DNA from 2 places in the Streptomyces sp. NPDC090045 genome. Region 1 is predicted to be linked to the other one. Evidence: riboswitches for the same ligand, from Rfam matches in the RefSeq annotation. Region 1 holds a riboswitch; the other holds the start of a gene.
The links. Region 1 has a riboswitch for cobalamin ahead of metE (5-methyltetrahydropteroyltriglutamate--homocysteine S-methyltransferase). Riboswitches for the same ligand answer to the same signal wherever they lie in the genome.
Positions count from the first base shown of each region.

Region 2: it holds a riboswitch for cobalamin, as region 1 does, so the genes downstream of both, ACIPYQ_RS29335 (ABC transporter substrate-binding protein) here and metE (5-methyltetrahydropteroyltriglutamate--homocysteine S-methyltransferase) in region 1, are expected to answer to the same signal.

Region 1 is NZ_JBIVFA010000013.1:147,616-154,897, reverse strand. It holds gene ACIPYQ_RS29815 (SchA/CurD-like domain-containing protein) at 1-988, opposite strand, end outside; gene ACIPYQ_RS29810 (FAD-dependent oxidoreductase) at 1,136-2,800, shown strand; cobalamin riboswitch at 2,916-3,142, shown strand; gene metE (5-methyltetrahydropteroyltriglutamate--homocysteine S-methyltransferase) at 3,315-5,639, shown strand; gene ACIPYQ_RS29800 (TetR/AcrR family transcriptional regulator) at 5,658-6,323, opposite strand; gene ACIPYQ_RS29795 (discoidin domain-containing protein) at 6,478-7,282, opposite strand, start outside.
Region 2 is NZ_JBIVFA010000013.1:23,077-30,358, forward strand. It holds gene ACIPYQ_RS29305 (VOC family protein) at 1-364, opposite strand, end outside; gene ACIPYQ_RS29310 (DinB family protein) at 361-948, opposite strand; gene ACIPYQ_RS29315 (helix-turn-helix transcriptional regulator) at 1,011-2,036, shown strand; gene ACIPYQ_RS29320 (hypothetical protein) at 2,211-2,462, opposite strand; gene ACIPYQ_RS29325 (DUF6262 family protein) at 2,538-2,744, opposite strand; gene ACIPYQ_RS29330 (hypothetical protein) at 2,893-3,315, shown strand; cobalamin riboswitch at 3,313-3,539, shown strand; gene ACIPYQ_RS29335 (ABC transporter substrate-binding protein) at 3,930-4,919, shown strand; gene ACIPYQ_RS29340 (FecCD family ABC transporter permease) at 5,021-6,037, shown strand; gene ACIPYQ_RS29345 (ABC transporter ATP-binding protein) at 6,007-6,882, shown strand; gene tsaD (tRNA (adenosine(37)-N6)-threonylcarbamoyltransferase complex transferase subunit TsaD) at 6,895-7,282, opposite strand, start outside.

The sequences.
Region 1 (7,282 bases):
GCCGGACGACGATGTCGTCGCGCTGGAACAGGGTGCTGGCCTCGATCGGGTTGGCCGGGTCGTCCACGGCCGCCTCGTCCTGGCCGGCGAGCAGCTCGGCGAGTGCCATGCCGCACCCGTTCTTGGCGGGGTAGAAGAGCGCGTGCCGCCGGACGTCCGCGTGCTCGCGGCCGGCGCCCGCCACATGGTGCACCGCGGGGAGCGCCGCACGGGTGAAGAACATCCGGGCGGATCCCGGGTCGCTGAGGTCCCGGTCCTGTTCCAGATACGGGTTGATGGCCTCCTCCAGGGCCTGCACCTCGGGCTGCAGGGCCACGTGGCGCAACGCCGCGAGGAGGTCGCCCTCCACCTCGACCGCCCGTACGACCCGGTTGCCGTGCATGAAGAGCGAGGTGCGCCGCAGCCGGGTGTTCTCGTCGACCCGAGCCTGCGGGGAGGTGTACCCGGCGAGCAGTTCCGCCACGACGGGTTCGCTGCCCGGCTTCACGGTGAAGGTGAGGGCGTGGCGGACCACGCCGTCCCCGCGCCGCGGGGCGACCCGGAGGCGGTCCCCGGGCCGGTCCTCGAAGTGCGCGGAAGCGGCGTCGGGGCCGAACACGGCTTCGGAGTCGGGGGACGGGTCGGCGAGGGAGACGGGGACGGAGTCCTCGCCGGTCACCCGCAGCACGCTGAAACGCAGCGAGCGCGTGTCCCGTACGCAGCCGTGGAGCGGATGCACCGACGCGACGTGTTCCTCGCTGTTGACCCAGGCCAGGAACCGCGGTGCGCTCTCCCACTCGCTGGTGATGAGCCACTGCGAGGGGTTCTCGATCGACTGGCACAGCTCGTCGCGGATGTGTCCGGGGACGGAGGACACCTGCTTGCGGAGATGCTCGTAGACCTCCAGGAACTGGTTCTGCGCTCCGTCGTACAGATCCAGCAGCAGCACGACCCGAAGCCTCGAGCCGTCGAAGGCGGACTGGGATATCCGTTCCGACAAGGTTGTCATCGTTCACACTCCTTCGAGACCACACGGTCGCCACGGGGCGGCGCCACCCGAACCGATCGTTGTCCCGTAATCCCTCCAGCGCGAGAGGAGAGAACCAAGCGGGTGAACGAGCGAGGGAAGCGCCCTCGTACAGGGCATGGAAGAGCCATGAAGGAAAACGTCGACCACCGCGTCCCCGTCCTCATCGTGGGCGGCTCGCTGGTGGGCCTGTGCACCTCGCTCTTCCTCGGCCGGCACGGCATCAGCCACATGCTGGTCGAGAAGCACGCGGGTACCTCGATGCACCCGCGAGGACGCGGTATCAACGTACGGACCATGGAGTTGTTCCGCGTCGCCTGTGTCGAGGACCGGATCCGCGAGGCGGCCTCGGTCCTGGCGGACAACCACGGCATCCTGCAAGGCGGCTCCCTGACCGGTGAAGACCAGGAGTGGCTGTTCGAGCAGATCGATCCGGGGGGCGCACTCGCCCGTTTCAGCCCGTCGGCATGGTGCCTGTGCAGCCAGAACGACATCGAGCCGGTCCTGATGTCCGTGACCCCCGGGCTCGGGGCCGACCTGCGGTTCTCCACCGAACTCCTCTCCTTCGAACAGGACCCGGGCGGTGTGACCGCCCTCGTGAAGAACCGCGACACCGGGGAGCACAGCACGGTGCGCGCGGACTACCTCGTCGCCGCCGACGGGCCGCGCAGTCCGGTGCGGGAAGGGCTCCGGATCGGCCAGAGCGGTCCCGGTGACCTCTTCCACAACGTGAGCATCACCTTCCGCTCCCGCATGCTCGCGGACGTGGTCGGCGACCGGCGTTTCATCGTGTGCTACCTGACCAAGCCCGACGCCGACGGGGCCCTGCTGCCGGTGGACAACAGCGAGCGGTGGGTCTTCCACGCGCCGTGGCACCCCGACCGCGGCGAGACCCTGGAGGACTTCACAGACGAGCGCTGCGTCGAGCACATCCGCCGGGCCATCGGCGCACCCGACCTGGACGTCGAGATCACCGGGAAGGCCCCGTGGCACGCCGCCCAGCGGGTCGCGCAGCGGTACGTGGCCGGCCGGGTCTTCCTGGCCGGCGACTCCGCCCACGAGATGTCCCCCACCGGGGCGTTCGGCTCCAACACCGGTATCCAGGACGCGCACAACCTGGCCTGGAAGCTCGCGGCCGTACTGGACGGCGCGGCCGGCCCCGGGCTGCTGGAGACGTACGAGGCCGAGCGGCTCCCGGTGGCGCGGGCGACGAGCGAGCGCGCCTCGGCCCGGTCCGTCGAGCACAGCCACCCGGGGTACGAGCCCGACCCCGAGACCGCCCCCCGGGCCCAGTCCGAGCCCGCCCCGGGCGGACGGCAGGGCGGTGTCCTGTCCGTGGCCATGGGCTACCGCTACAACCAGGGGGCGGTCCTGGGCACCGATCCCGACCAGCCGGTCGTGCCCGAACGGATGCGTCTGTGCGGCGAACCGGGCACGCGCGCGCCGCACATGTGGCTCCACGCCCCGGGGGAGGAGCAGCAGAAGTCCACCCTGGACCTCTACGAGCGGTCCTTCGTCCTGCTCAGCTCCGAGGGCACGCCGTGGAGCGGGGCGGCGCGATCCGTCGCCAAACGGATGAACCTGCGCCTGGACGCCTACGCCATCGGCAACGGGCCGGAGGCCGAGCTGATCCCTTCGAACGGCGGCGACTGGGCCGAGGCGCACGGCACGACCGCGGCCGGGGCGGTCCTCGTCCGCCCGGACGGCTTCGTGGCCTGGCGTTCGGAGGAGGCCGTGGCTGATGAGGAATCGGTCCTCTACAAGGTCCTGACCACCCTGCTGGACCGGTACTGACCTTCCCCCCCCCGGATCCCCGCGCCGCCCCGGCGGTGCGGGGATCCTCCGTGTCCCGGTCTCGCCGCGCCATCCGGATATTGGACAACCCTGTCCGTTGGCGACGAACGCCATCTACTCTGGCCGGGCAGCTGGTTCGCACCCGTCAGCCGGACGGGGTGCGTCGTAAGAGGGAACCCGGTGGGAATCCGGGACTGCCCCGCAGCGGTGAGCGGGAACGACCGCCGTCATACGCACTGGGACCGGATCCGGTCCTGGGAAGCGACGGCCAGTAGGTGCCCGCCGGGAGACCGGCAGGCGTGCCCGCGAGTCCGAAGACCTGCCCGTTGCCCGAGCGCGAACGACCGCGCCCGGTTTCCCGGTGACCTCGTGGGCGGGTCGGCGTGCTTCAGGCGGATCGTTCCGGCGCGTACCTCAGGCGTACGCGCATCCGGCGGTCCGCCCGTTCCGGCACCCCTTCGCAGCCCAGGCCCGTCACCGGGTCCATGGAGACACGCTCGCGAAGGAGAGTTCCGTGACCACCGAGTCCGCAGCCGCGGCAGTACAGGCCACCGTGTACGGCTACCCCCGCCAGGGCGGCAGCCGGGAACTGAAGAAGGCCGTCGAGGGCTACTGGAAGGGCCGCGTCACCGCCGACGCCCTCCGGGGCACCGCCCGTGACCTGCGCCGGACCAACTGGCAGCAGCTGGCCGACGCCGGCATCACCGAAGTGCCGACCGGCGACTTCTCGTACTACGACCACGTGCTGGACACCAGTGTGATGGTCGGCGCCGTCCCCGAGCGCCACCGCGCCGCGGTGCGGACCGACGCCCTCGACGGCTACTTCGCCATGGCGCGCGGTACCCAGGACGTGGCGCCGCTGGAGATGACCAAGTGGTTCGACACCAACTACCACTACCTGGTGCCCGAACTCGGCCCGGACACCGTGTTCACGGCGGACTCCTCGAAGCAGGTCGCCGAGCTCGAAGAGGCACGGGCGCTCGGCCACACCGCCCGCCCGGTGCTGGTCGGGCCCGTGACGTACCTCCTGCTGGCCAAGCCCGCCCCCGGTGTCGCCGCCGACTTCGAGCCCCTGACCCTGCTCGACCGCCTGCTGCCCGTCTACGCCCGGGTCCTGGCCGACCTGCGCGCGGCCGGAGCCGAGTGGGTGCAACTGGACGAGCCCGCGCTCGTGCAGGACCGCACCCCCGCCGAACTGAACGCCGCCGCCCGCGCGTACCGCGAGCTCGGCGCCCCGGGCGACCGGCCGAAGCTGCTCGTGGCCTCGTACTTCGACCGGCTCGGCGAGGCCCTGCCGGTGCTGGCCAAGGCTCCCGTCGACGGGCTCGCCCTGGACTTCACCGATGCCGCCGCCGCGAACCTCGCCGACCTCGCCGCCGTCGGCGGCCTGCCCGGCAAGCGGCTCGTCGCGGGCGTCGTCAACGGCCGCAACATCTGGATCAACGACCTCGAGAAGTCCCTGTCCACCCTCGGTACCCTCCTGGGCCTCGCCGACCGGGTCGACGTGGCCGCCTCCTGCTCCCTGCTCCACGTCCCGCTGGACGCCACCGTCGAACGGGACGTCGACCCGCAGGTCAGGCGCTGGCTCGCCTTCGCCCGGCAGAAGACCGCGGAGATCGCCACGCTCGCCCGCGGCCTCTCCGGCGGCACCGACGCGATCGCGGCCGAACTCGCCGCCAACCGGGCCGACCTGGCCTCCCGCGCCCACTCCGCCGTCACCCGCGATCCCGCCGTGCGCGCCCGGACCGCGGCGATCACCGACGCCGACGGCCGCCGCTCCCAGCCGTACGAGGAGCGCGCGAGCGCCCAGCACGCCCGCCTGGGCCTGCCGCTGCTGCCCACGACGACCATCGGCTCGTTCCCGCAGACCGACGAACTGCGCGTGGCCCGCGCCGACCTGCGGGCCGGCCGCATCGACACGGCGGGCTACGAGGACCGCATCGAGGCCGAGATCCGGGAGGTCCTGGCCTTCCAGGAGAAGGCCGGCATCGACGTCCTCGTGCACGGCGAGCCCGAGCGCAACGACATGGTCCAGTACTTCGCCGAGCAGCTCACCGGCTACCTCGCCACCCAGCACGGCTGGGTCCAGTCCTACGGCACCCGCTACGTCCGCCCGCCCGTCCTGGCCGGCGACATCTCCCGCCCCGACCCGATGACCGTGCGCTGGACCACGTACGCCCAGGCGCAGACGGGCCGCCCGGTCAAGGGCATGCTCACCGGCCCCGTCACCATGCTCGCCTGGTCCTTCGTCCGCGACGACCAGCCGCTCGGCGACACCGCCCGCCAGGTGGCGCTGGCCCTGCGCGACGAGGTGAACGACCTGGAGGCGGCGGGCACCTCCGTCATCCAGGTGGACGAACCGGCGCTGCGGGAGACCCTCCCGCTGCGCGCCGCCGACCACGCCGCCTACCTGGCGTGGGCCACCGAGTCCTTCCGGCTCACCACCGCCGGGGTCCGTCCGGACACCCAGATCCACACGCACATGTGCTACGCCGAGTTCGGCGACATCGTCGACGCCATCGAGGCCCTCGACGCCGACGTCATCAGCCTGGAGGCGGCCCGCTCGCACATGCAGGTCGCCGACGAGCTCGCGGGCGCCGACTACCCGCGCGAGGTCGGCCCCGGCGTCTGGGACATCCACTCGCCGCGGATCCCCTCGGTGTCCGAGGCGTCGGCGCTGCTCCGCAAGGGCCTCGCGGCCATCCCGGCCGAACGGCTGTGGGTCAACCCCGACTGCGGCCTGAAGACCCGGGCCTGGCCGGAGACCAGGGCCTCCCTGGAGAACCTGGTCGAGGCGGCCCGCCAGGTCCGCGCCGAGGTCACCGCCGACGGCGCCTGATCCGGGGACCCGGCCGCCTCAGGCGGAGCGCGGTGGTGCGACGCGCTCCCGGACGGGCGGCCGGGCCCCGTCGCCGAAGCCGCCGGCGCAGTCGTCGCCGACGAGGCCCGCCACGTGGTCGGTGATCGTGTCGAGGATGTCCGTGGAGATCGTCGCGTCGCCGAGCACGAGGTGGTTGAGCGTCAGCCCGTCCGTCATGGCGGCCAGATAGCGGGCCAGCACGGTCACGGGGACGCGGAGTTCGAGGCCCATGTGGTGACGGAGCTGTTCGATGAGCTCGGCGTAGGTGTCGGCGTACAGCTGGTACTGGCGTCGCGCCAGGTGCTCGAAGCCGGGCCGGCGCAGGGCGTACTGCGTGAGTTCGTACGTGAGCATGTGCTCGCCCGGGTGGGCGGACACGTGGTCCCAGTACGCCTGGAAGCCGGCCCGGACGGTCTCGCGGAGGGTGGCCCTGGGCTGGACCGCCTCCTTCACCACGGCGATGCTGTGCTCGGTGATGGCCGCCATGACGGATTCGAGCAGGGCCTGCTTGGAGTCGAAGCAGTAGTGGAAGACGCTCAGTGACACGCCCGCCTCGGCGGATATCGACCGGGTCGTCGTCCGGGCGACCCCGTCTCGGGTCATCGCGCGGATGGCGGCCTCGGTCAGCTGCCGGCGCCGGTCGGCCGACGGCATCCGTGCCATGGGCGATCCCTTCGGTTCGTGCTGCTGTGCAATGCGGTGCGAGTACGGGCGGTGCGGTACGGGCGCTTCGGTGCGGCGGCGGGAAGACGGCCGGGGCCGGCCGGATCGGTGAGGATCCGGCCGGCCCCGGCACCAGGGCACCGCGTGGGCGGCGTCAGCTGCTGTAGACGCCGACCTCGTAGAGCGAGTACCCCCACTGGGTGCCGCGCTGGAGTCCGTGGACGCGTACGTACCGGGCCGGGGTGCCGGCGAACTGCGCCGTGTCCAGCCCGCCGTCACCGGTGGTCGTGGACCACACGGACTGCCAGTTCGTGCCGTCGCCCGAGAGCTCGATCCGGTACGACTTCCCGTGGGCGCGTTCCCATTCGAGGGTGACGCGCTTGACCAGACCCGGCGTCCCGAGGTCGATCTGGAGCCACTGGTCGTCGCTCCAGTCGCTCGCCCAGCGGGTGCCCGTGTTCCCGTCCACGGCCCGCGAGGGCGCGTAGCTGATGAACGGGTTCCACTCGGACGAGCTGGCCGAGGCGGGGGCGCCCGCGGCCAGGTTCACCCCGGCCTTGTGCTTCTCGGACGAGCCCCAGGTGGTGAGGTAGGACTCGGCGCCCCGGAACAGGTCGTCCACCACGTCCTGGCCGCCGGTGATCCGGATGTCCTCGATCCAGTCCGGGACCAGACCGTAGTGCGAGGCGCCGTCGGTGTTGAGGTCCCAGGTGCGCACGCCGGTGGTCTGCTTGTCGATCACCGCGCCGCCGTCGGTGCTGCGGAAGGGGTAGCGCACCGGGTTGGGGGTGTCCGCGCCGCGGGGGCCGGGCCAGCCGCCGACGCCGTTCATGTCGGTGCCGTAGCCGTAGCCGACGTTGTACTTGTCGCGCAGGGCGTTCTTGGCCTTGGCCTCCGCGCTGAAGCCCTCGGCCCCGTTCATGTACTGGGCGACGAACCCGCCGAGCTTGTAGAGCCGC
Region 2 (7,282 bases), 120 kb from region 1:
CCAGCGCGACGAGCCGGTCGCACTCGGCCTCCAGTGCCGCCATCCGCTCCTCTCCCTGCAGTCCGGGAGCCGCACGGACGTCGAGGTGGACGCGATTCTTGGCGACCTTGTCCTCCGGCACCTGCTGGAAGAACACTCGTGGGCCGTGCCCGTCCGGGTCCTCGATGGCCGATTTCGCGTTGCGCTGCTCCTCCGGTACGCCGACCCGCGCGAGGAAGTCGTCCCACGCTGCCAGCGGGTCGGCGCCCTCGGGCAGGTCCACCCCGGGCGGGCCGGGGTGGACGTAACCCAGTACGTCGCGCCAGAAGGACGACAGCGCCCGCGGGTCATGGGCGTCGAAGGTGACCTGGATGTGGCGGCTCATCGGGTTGCTCCGTTCGTAGCGGGATTCGTGTGCCGGTAGAGGTCGCGCAGCAGACAGACCTCGGACAGGTGGTGGATCAGCTCGCGGTGGATGTGCAGCACCAGATCGGCCATGGGCGCCTCGGGGAAGGGCTCCTTCTCACCCATCGGGCCCCGGAGCCCGGCGTCGCCGAGGCTGCGCACCCCGGCCAGCCAGATGTCGAGCTGGGTCTCGAGCTGGTCGAGCGCGGTGGCCGCGCTGCCGGCGTACTCCCAGTTCTCGTACGACGCCGCCGACGCGCCGAAGTGCGCCGCGTTGCGCGCGGCGAGCACGCCGACGATGACGTGACCGAGTCGCCAGGCGATCGTGGTGAAGGCCGCCGGGACCGGCTGCGGGACGGCGAAGTCGATCGTGAAGTCCCCGGCACCGACTTGCACGGGCGCCGTCGAGCTGCCGCGCGGCCGCACGCTCCAGGCGTCCGGTACCGGCGACCAGAAGTACTCGTCGTCGGTGAGGCTGTCGAGCCGGGCTCGGAGCTGATGGTTCCAGTGGACCTCCCACTGCTCGCGCAGCGTCCGGTTCCAGTCGAGTTCGTTTGCGTCCATGGAGCCACCCTGGCACCTCTGGCGGACAGGATCGGTCCGCTATTTCTGGCAGGGTGGGCGGCATGGACGGGGCAAGCGGTAACGAGCGGGGTACGACGGAGCGGGTGCTCACCCTGCTCGGGCTGCTGCAGCAGCGCCAGGTCTGGACCGGCCCCGAGCTCGCCGACCGGCTCGGGGTCACGCCGCGCACGGTACGGCGTGATGTCGAGCGGCTGCGCACGCTCGGCTATCCGGTGCATGCCAGCCAGGGTGTCGGCGGCGGCTACCAACTCGGCCCGGGGCAGGACCTGCCGCCGCTGCTTCTCGACGACCAGGAGGCGATCGCCACCGCAGTCTCGCTGCTCGCCGGCGCGGGTGGCGCGGTTGCCGGCGCCGGCGACGCCGCACTCCAGGCGCTGACCAAGCTCGACCAGGTGCTGCCCACCCGGCTTCGGCACGAGGTGCGCGCGCTCTCCGGCTCGGTGGAGTTCTTCGGTGGAGGCCGCACGCCGGTCGATCCCGAGGTGCTCATGACGCTGGCCAGAGCCTGCCGCGACGAGGTCGAGGCAGGCTTCGACTACCCTCCCCCAGACTTCGTCCGGGAGGTGCCTCCAGGGGGCGAGGTGCGACGTCGGCGGGTCGAGCCCTACCGCCTGGTCGCCTCCGACCGGCGCTGGTACCTCCTCGCCTACGACCTCGATCGCGACGACTGGCGCAGCTTCCGCGTCGACCGGATGACCGACGCGTCCGCACGGACCTGGCGCTTCCGCCCGCGCGCGGCGCCCGACGCGGCAACGTACGTGCAGGAGGGTGTGGCGAGTCGGGTCTACCCGCACCAGGCGCGCTTCCTCGTGCACGCGTCGGCCGACACGGTGCGCGCGCAGATTCCGGCGTCGGCGGCCGTCGTACGACGGCGAGGGAGCAAGCTCTGCGAGGTGCTCAGTGGCGCCGCCAGCCTCGACTTCGTGCTCATGCACGTACTCCTGCTGGGGCACGACTTCGAGGTACTCGACCCTCCGGAGCTCGGGAGGCGCTGTCGCGCGCTGGCGGAGAGACTGCTGTCGGCCGGTACAACGATCTCACCGGTGCCGGACATGAGGGAGTCATGAGCCGCGACCACGCCAGTGCCGACTGAGCGCCTCCGCTGCCTCTATGCCGAGCACTCGACCCGATCCTGGGCTTCGCCATACGCCGGCCCGACCAGGCCGACGACGCCGCAGACATCGTCGCGGAGACCTTCCTGGTGGCCTGGCGACGGATCGGGTCGGAGTCGGGCGGTTCGGTCATGAGTGGTCCAGTTCGAGGAGTTGGGCTTCGAAATCGGCGATGCGCTTGTCGGCGAAGCGGAGGTTGGACCGGGCGCCTTCGAGGCGTTCTTGCAGCGTGCGGTGTTCCTGGGTCAGCTGCTGGACGCGGTGCTTGAGACTGGTGTTCTCGGTGACGAGCTGCTGGACGGATTTACCGGGGACCATCTGTTCGACGTCGCGGATCTGGCCCATCAGCTCGCCGATCCACTGCCGCTGCGTGAAGATCACCTTCTGCGCTCGGGTGAGTTCTTCCTCAGCGTTGAGCGCGCGTTCGCGCCAGGACGCTTCGATCCGCTCGTGCTCCTACTGGACTTCGTGGTCGTGGCTGCTGCGGTGGTCGGCGACGGCATGCTGGACGAGGGACCGCGCGTCGGTGTTCTCGTAGAGGAACGTGGCGGAGACCCTGGCCCGTTCGGCGACGGCCCGGACGGCCAACCGGCCTCGCTCTCGACGGAGTTGGCCGATCGCCTTCTCGACTCGGGTGAGCTTGTCCTGGGGTGGACGGGCCAGCCGCTACTGGCACACGCTCAGAGGTCGACTGCCCTGAGTCACTGCGAGAAAACCGCAGTTCAGAAGGCATGCACTTCCCCTCACAGCGACTGATCTGCGGGCCGGCTACCCCTGCGTCTCCCCCGAACTCCGGCGGGCCCTGGAACACGTGGCCTTCCACGATCTCCACCGGCACCTGGGCGAGGAGGCGGCCGCGGAGATTCCGGACGTGACCCGGAACCTCATCGACGAGGCGTCGGCGTACGTCCTGTTCTCCCTGACCCTGCTCGACGTCTTCGGCGAGGGTGACCTGGCCCGCCGCCGCGACGAGGCGGCGTCACGGGGCCCGGAAGGGGACCTGGACCTCCTGGGCCAGGCCCGTCAGGAGCTGGAGGTGTCGCCGTACAGCGCACGGCAGTTGATCGGCTCCATCCGCACGGCGTGGCGGCTCGCGGACGGCCCGGCCGCCGGTCTCCCGCCGACGGTCCCGCCCGCCCGCAGCCCCGACTGCCCCCGCCACCCGCGACCCGCGACCCGCGAACTGAGGCCGTCCGGAGGCCGGGGCGGCCGGGGGGACCGGCCTCGCGGGTAGGGTGTGAGCGCAGCTGGTTCGCACCCGTCAGCCGGACGGGGTGCGTCGTAAGAGGGAACCCGGTGGGAATCCGGGACTGCCCCGCAGCGGTGAGCGGGAACGACCGCCGTCATACGCACTGGGACCGGATCCGGTCCTGGGAAGCGACGGCCAGTAGGTGCCCGCCGGGAGACCGGCAGGCGTGCCCGCGAGTCCGAAGACCTGCCACTGCCCGCATGACGAAGCGTCGTGCGGGGGCCCGGGCACGCCTCCCCGGGACCTTTCTGCCGCGACTCGCGAAGGAGAGTTGACGTGGCCGACCAGACCGTCACCACCGCTGGGTGCGTTGAGCACGACACCGGCTTGCCCTATCTCGACGTCGACATCGAGGTCCCGGGGCTGATCCCCTCGTAGACGACGGGCCGCCCGGCGGGCCCGTGCAACGCCCTGCCCCCAGGCGCCGTGGTGCACCGTGCGGGGACACCGCCTTGCCGTCCCCGCGAGCCGTGGCGCGATGCACCGCGCTCGGCTCCGTGCGCCCGTTCGCTCCCGGGCCCCTGTGCGCCCTGCGCCCTGCGCCCCCCGACGGGGCGTCAAGAACATCCGAACCATCCGCGGTGAGAGGACCACCACCCATGCCCCGCAACCACCCGAAGGCCGTGCTGTCCGCGCTCGCCGTCGCCCTGCTGATATCCGGCTGCGGAGGCGGCACCACGCCCTCCGCCGCCCCCTCGCCGGGCACGACCGCCGAGGGCTTTCCGGTCACGGTCACCAACTGCGGGGTGACGAGCACCTATCGGCGTCCGCCGCAGCGCGCGGTATCGCTGAACCAGCACGCGACCGAGGTGATGCTGGCGCTCGGTCTGGAGAAGTCGATGGTGGGGACGGGCTATCTCGACGACAAGATCCTCCCCGAGTACCAGGCCGCCTACGACGGCGTGAAGGTGCTCTCGAAGGAGTACCCGTCCTTCGAGGCACTCCTGGAGGCCGAGCCCGACTTCGTCTACGGCGGGTGGTCCTCCACCTTCGACGAGAAGGAGGGACGCAGCCGGGCCGCCTTCACCAAGGCCGGGATCAACACCCGCCTCAACACCGAGGAGTGCCCCACCGGCCCGGTGGACGTGGCCGCCATGGACGAGGAGATCCGCACGGTCGCCAAGATCTTCGGCGTGCCCGAGCGGGCCGAGGAGCGGCTGGGGAAGCTGCACGCCACCCTCGACAAGGTCGAGACCGGGCTCGCCGGCGTCACCCCCGTCAAGCTCTTCGTGTACGACAGCGGCGACAAGACGGCCTTCACCGCGGGCGGCAAGGGCATCGGCAACGAGATGATCCGGCGGGCCGGCGGGGTGAACCTCTTCGCCGACCTGGACAAGGCCTTCGGCGACGTCTCGTTCGAGCAGGTGGCGCAGCGCGCCCCCGAGGCCATCGTCATCTACGACTACGGCGACCAGTCCGTCGAGGACAAGAAGAAGTTCCTGCTCGCCCATCCGGCGCTGAAGGACGTGCCCGCGATCAAGAACCAGCGGTTCGCGGTCCTGCCGCTGTCCTCCACGGTGGTCGGCGTGCGGGTGCCGGCGGCCGTCGAGTCGCTGGCGCGTCAGCTCCACCCGGGCCTCGTCCAGTGACCGGGGCGAAGGCCCCGGCACCTGTGGGGGCCGGCCTGCGCGAGGAGGCCCGGCCAGGCCTCCGCGAGGAAGGCCGGCCCGGCCCCGCGCGGCGCCCCGGGATCCCGTACGCCGTCGTGCTGGCCCTCCTGGGCGCGCTGGTGGCCGGCGCCGCCACCGCCGGCATCGCGGCCGGCTCGATCAGCGTCCCGGCCGACCAGGTGTGGGGCATCCTGCTGCACCGCGTGCACCCGTCCCTCGCCGAGCCGACGTGGACCCCGGTGCGCGAGACGATCGTCATGGACGTCCGCCTGCCCCGGGTGCTGCTGGCCGGGGTGGTCGGCGCGGGTCTGTCGGTGGCCGGCATGGCACTGCAGGCACTGGTCCGCAACCCGCTGGCCGATCCGATGCTGCTGGGCGTGTCCTCGGGCGCGTCGGTCGGCGCGGTGCTCGTCCTCGTCCTGAACCTGACGGTGTTCGGGCTGTTCACCCTGCCGATGGCCGCGTTCTGCGGGGCCCTGGCCGCCCTGGTCGCCGTCTACTTCCTGGCCCGCTCCGGCGGCCGGATGACGACGGTACGGCTGGTCCTGGCGGGTGTGGCCACGGCCGAGGTGCTGTCGGCGCTGGCCAGCTTCCTGATCGTCACCTCGAACGATCCGCACAAGACGCAGTCCGCGCTGCGCTGGATGCTCGGCGGTCTGGCCGGCACCACCTGGACGACGGTGTGGATCCCGGTCGGTGCGGTCCTGCTCGGGACGGCCGTCCTCCTCGGTGTCTGCCGTCCGCTCAACCTCCTGCTGGCCGGCGAGGAGGCCGCTGCGGCCCTCGGTCTGGACGTGCACCGGTTCCGCGGCGCCCTGTTCACGCTGGTGGCCCTGATGATCGGCACGATCGTCGCGGTCAGCGGGCAGATCGGCTTCGTCGGCCTGATCATGCCGCACGTGGTGCGGCTGCTCGTGGGCGCCGACCACCGCCGCGCGCTGCCCGCCGCGGCGCTCCTGGGTGCGGCGTTCCTCATCTCCGCCGATCTGGCCGCGCGCACCCTCATGAGCCCGGAAGAGATACCGGTGGGCATCCTCACCGCCCTCGTCGGCGGCCCCTTCTTCCTCTGGCTGATGCGACGGAAGGCCGCCCGGTGACCCACCGACCGACCGGAGAGCCCGGATCCCTGCGCGCCGAGGACGTCAGCGTCGTGGTGAACGGCAAGGCGCTGGTCCACGAGGCGTCCCTGCACGTGGCACCCGGCGAGATCGTGGGCCTCGTCGGCCCCAACGGCGCCGGCAAGTCCACCCTGCTGCGCACCTTCTACCGGGCGGTGCGGCCCACCTCGGGCCGGGTCCTCCTCGACGGCGAGGACGTCTGGCGGATGCCGGGCAAACGCCTCGCCCAGCAGCTCGCGGCCGTACTGCAGGAGACGTCCGGGGACTTCGAACTGACCGTGTACGACGTGGTGGCGATGGGCCGCACCCCGCACAAGCGGGCCTTCGCCGGCGATGACGCGGACGACCGCGACATCATCACCCGGTCCCTGGCGGAGCTGCGCGTCGACTCCCTCGCGCACGCGCCGTTCGACCGGCTGTCGGGCGGGGAGAAGCAGCGGGTCCTGATCGCCCGCGCGCTCGCCCAGCGCACGGGGACCATGGTGCTGGACGAACCGACCAACCACCTGGACCTGCGGCACCAGCTGGACGCCCTGCGGCTCGTGCGAAGGCTCGGCGTCACCGCCGTCGTCGCGCTGCACGACCTGAACCTCGCCGCGGCGTTCTGCGACCGGATCTGCGTGATGACGGGCGGCCGCGTCGTCGCCACCGGCACGCCCGCGGAGGTGCTGACGGCGCCTCTGCTGTCCGAGGTGTACGAGGTCGAGGCCGAGGTCATCGAGCATCCGCGCACCGGGGTGCCGTTCGTCAGCGTCCTGCCAGGCCACGAAGGGCCGGCCGACGGGGCGCCGGAGGGAGGCGAGCCGGCCGTTCGCCGGGACTGATCGGTACGCCGCTCACGCGACCCTCGCGGCCGTGCGGGCAACGGGGTGCAGGGCCGCGTACTCCAGCGGCGCCGACGGGTCGATCGAGACGTCGAGCTGCGCCGGGGCCGAGCCCGCCCGCACCAGGAGGTCGCCGACGGCGGCGATCATCGCCCCGTTGTCGGTGCACAGGGTCAGCGGAGGCACCCGCAGTTCGACGCCGGCCGCCGCGCACCGCTCCTCCGCCAGCGCGCGCACCCGCGAGTTGGCGGCGACCCCGCCCACCACGACGAGCGTCCGCACTCCGTACTCCCGGCAGGCGGCCAGGGCCTTGCGGGTGAGCACGTCCGCCACGGCCTCCTGGAGGGAGGCGGCGCCGTCGGCCAGCGGGATCTCCTCGCCGCGCAGGCGGTGCTGCTCG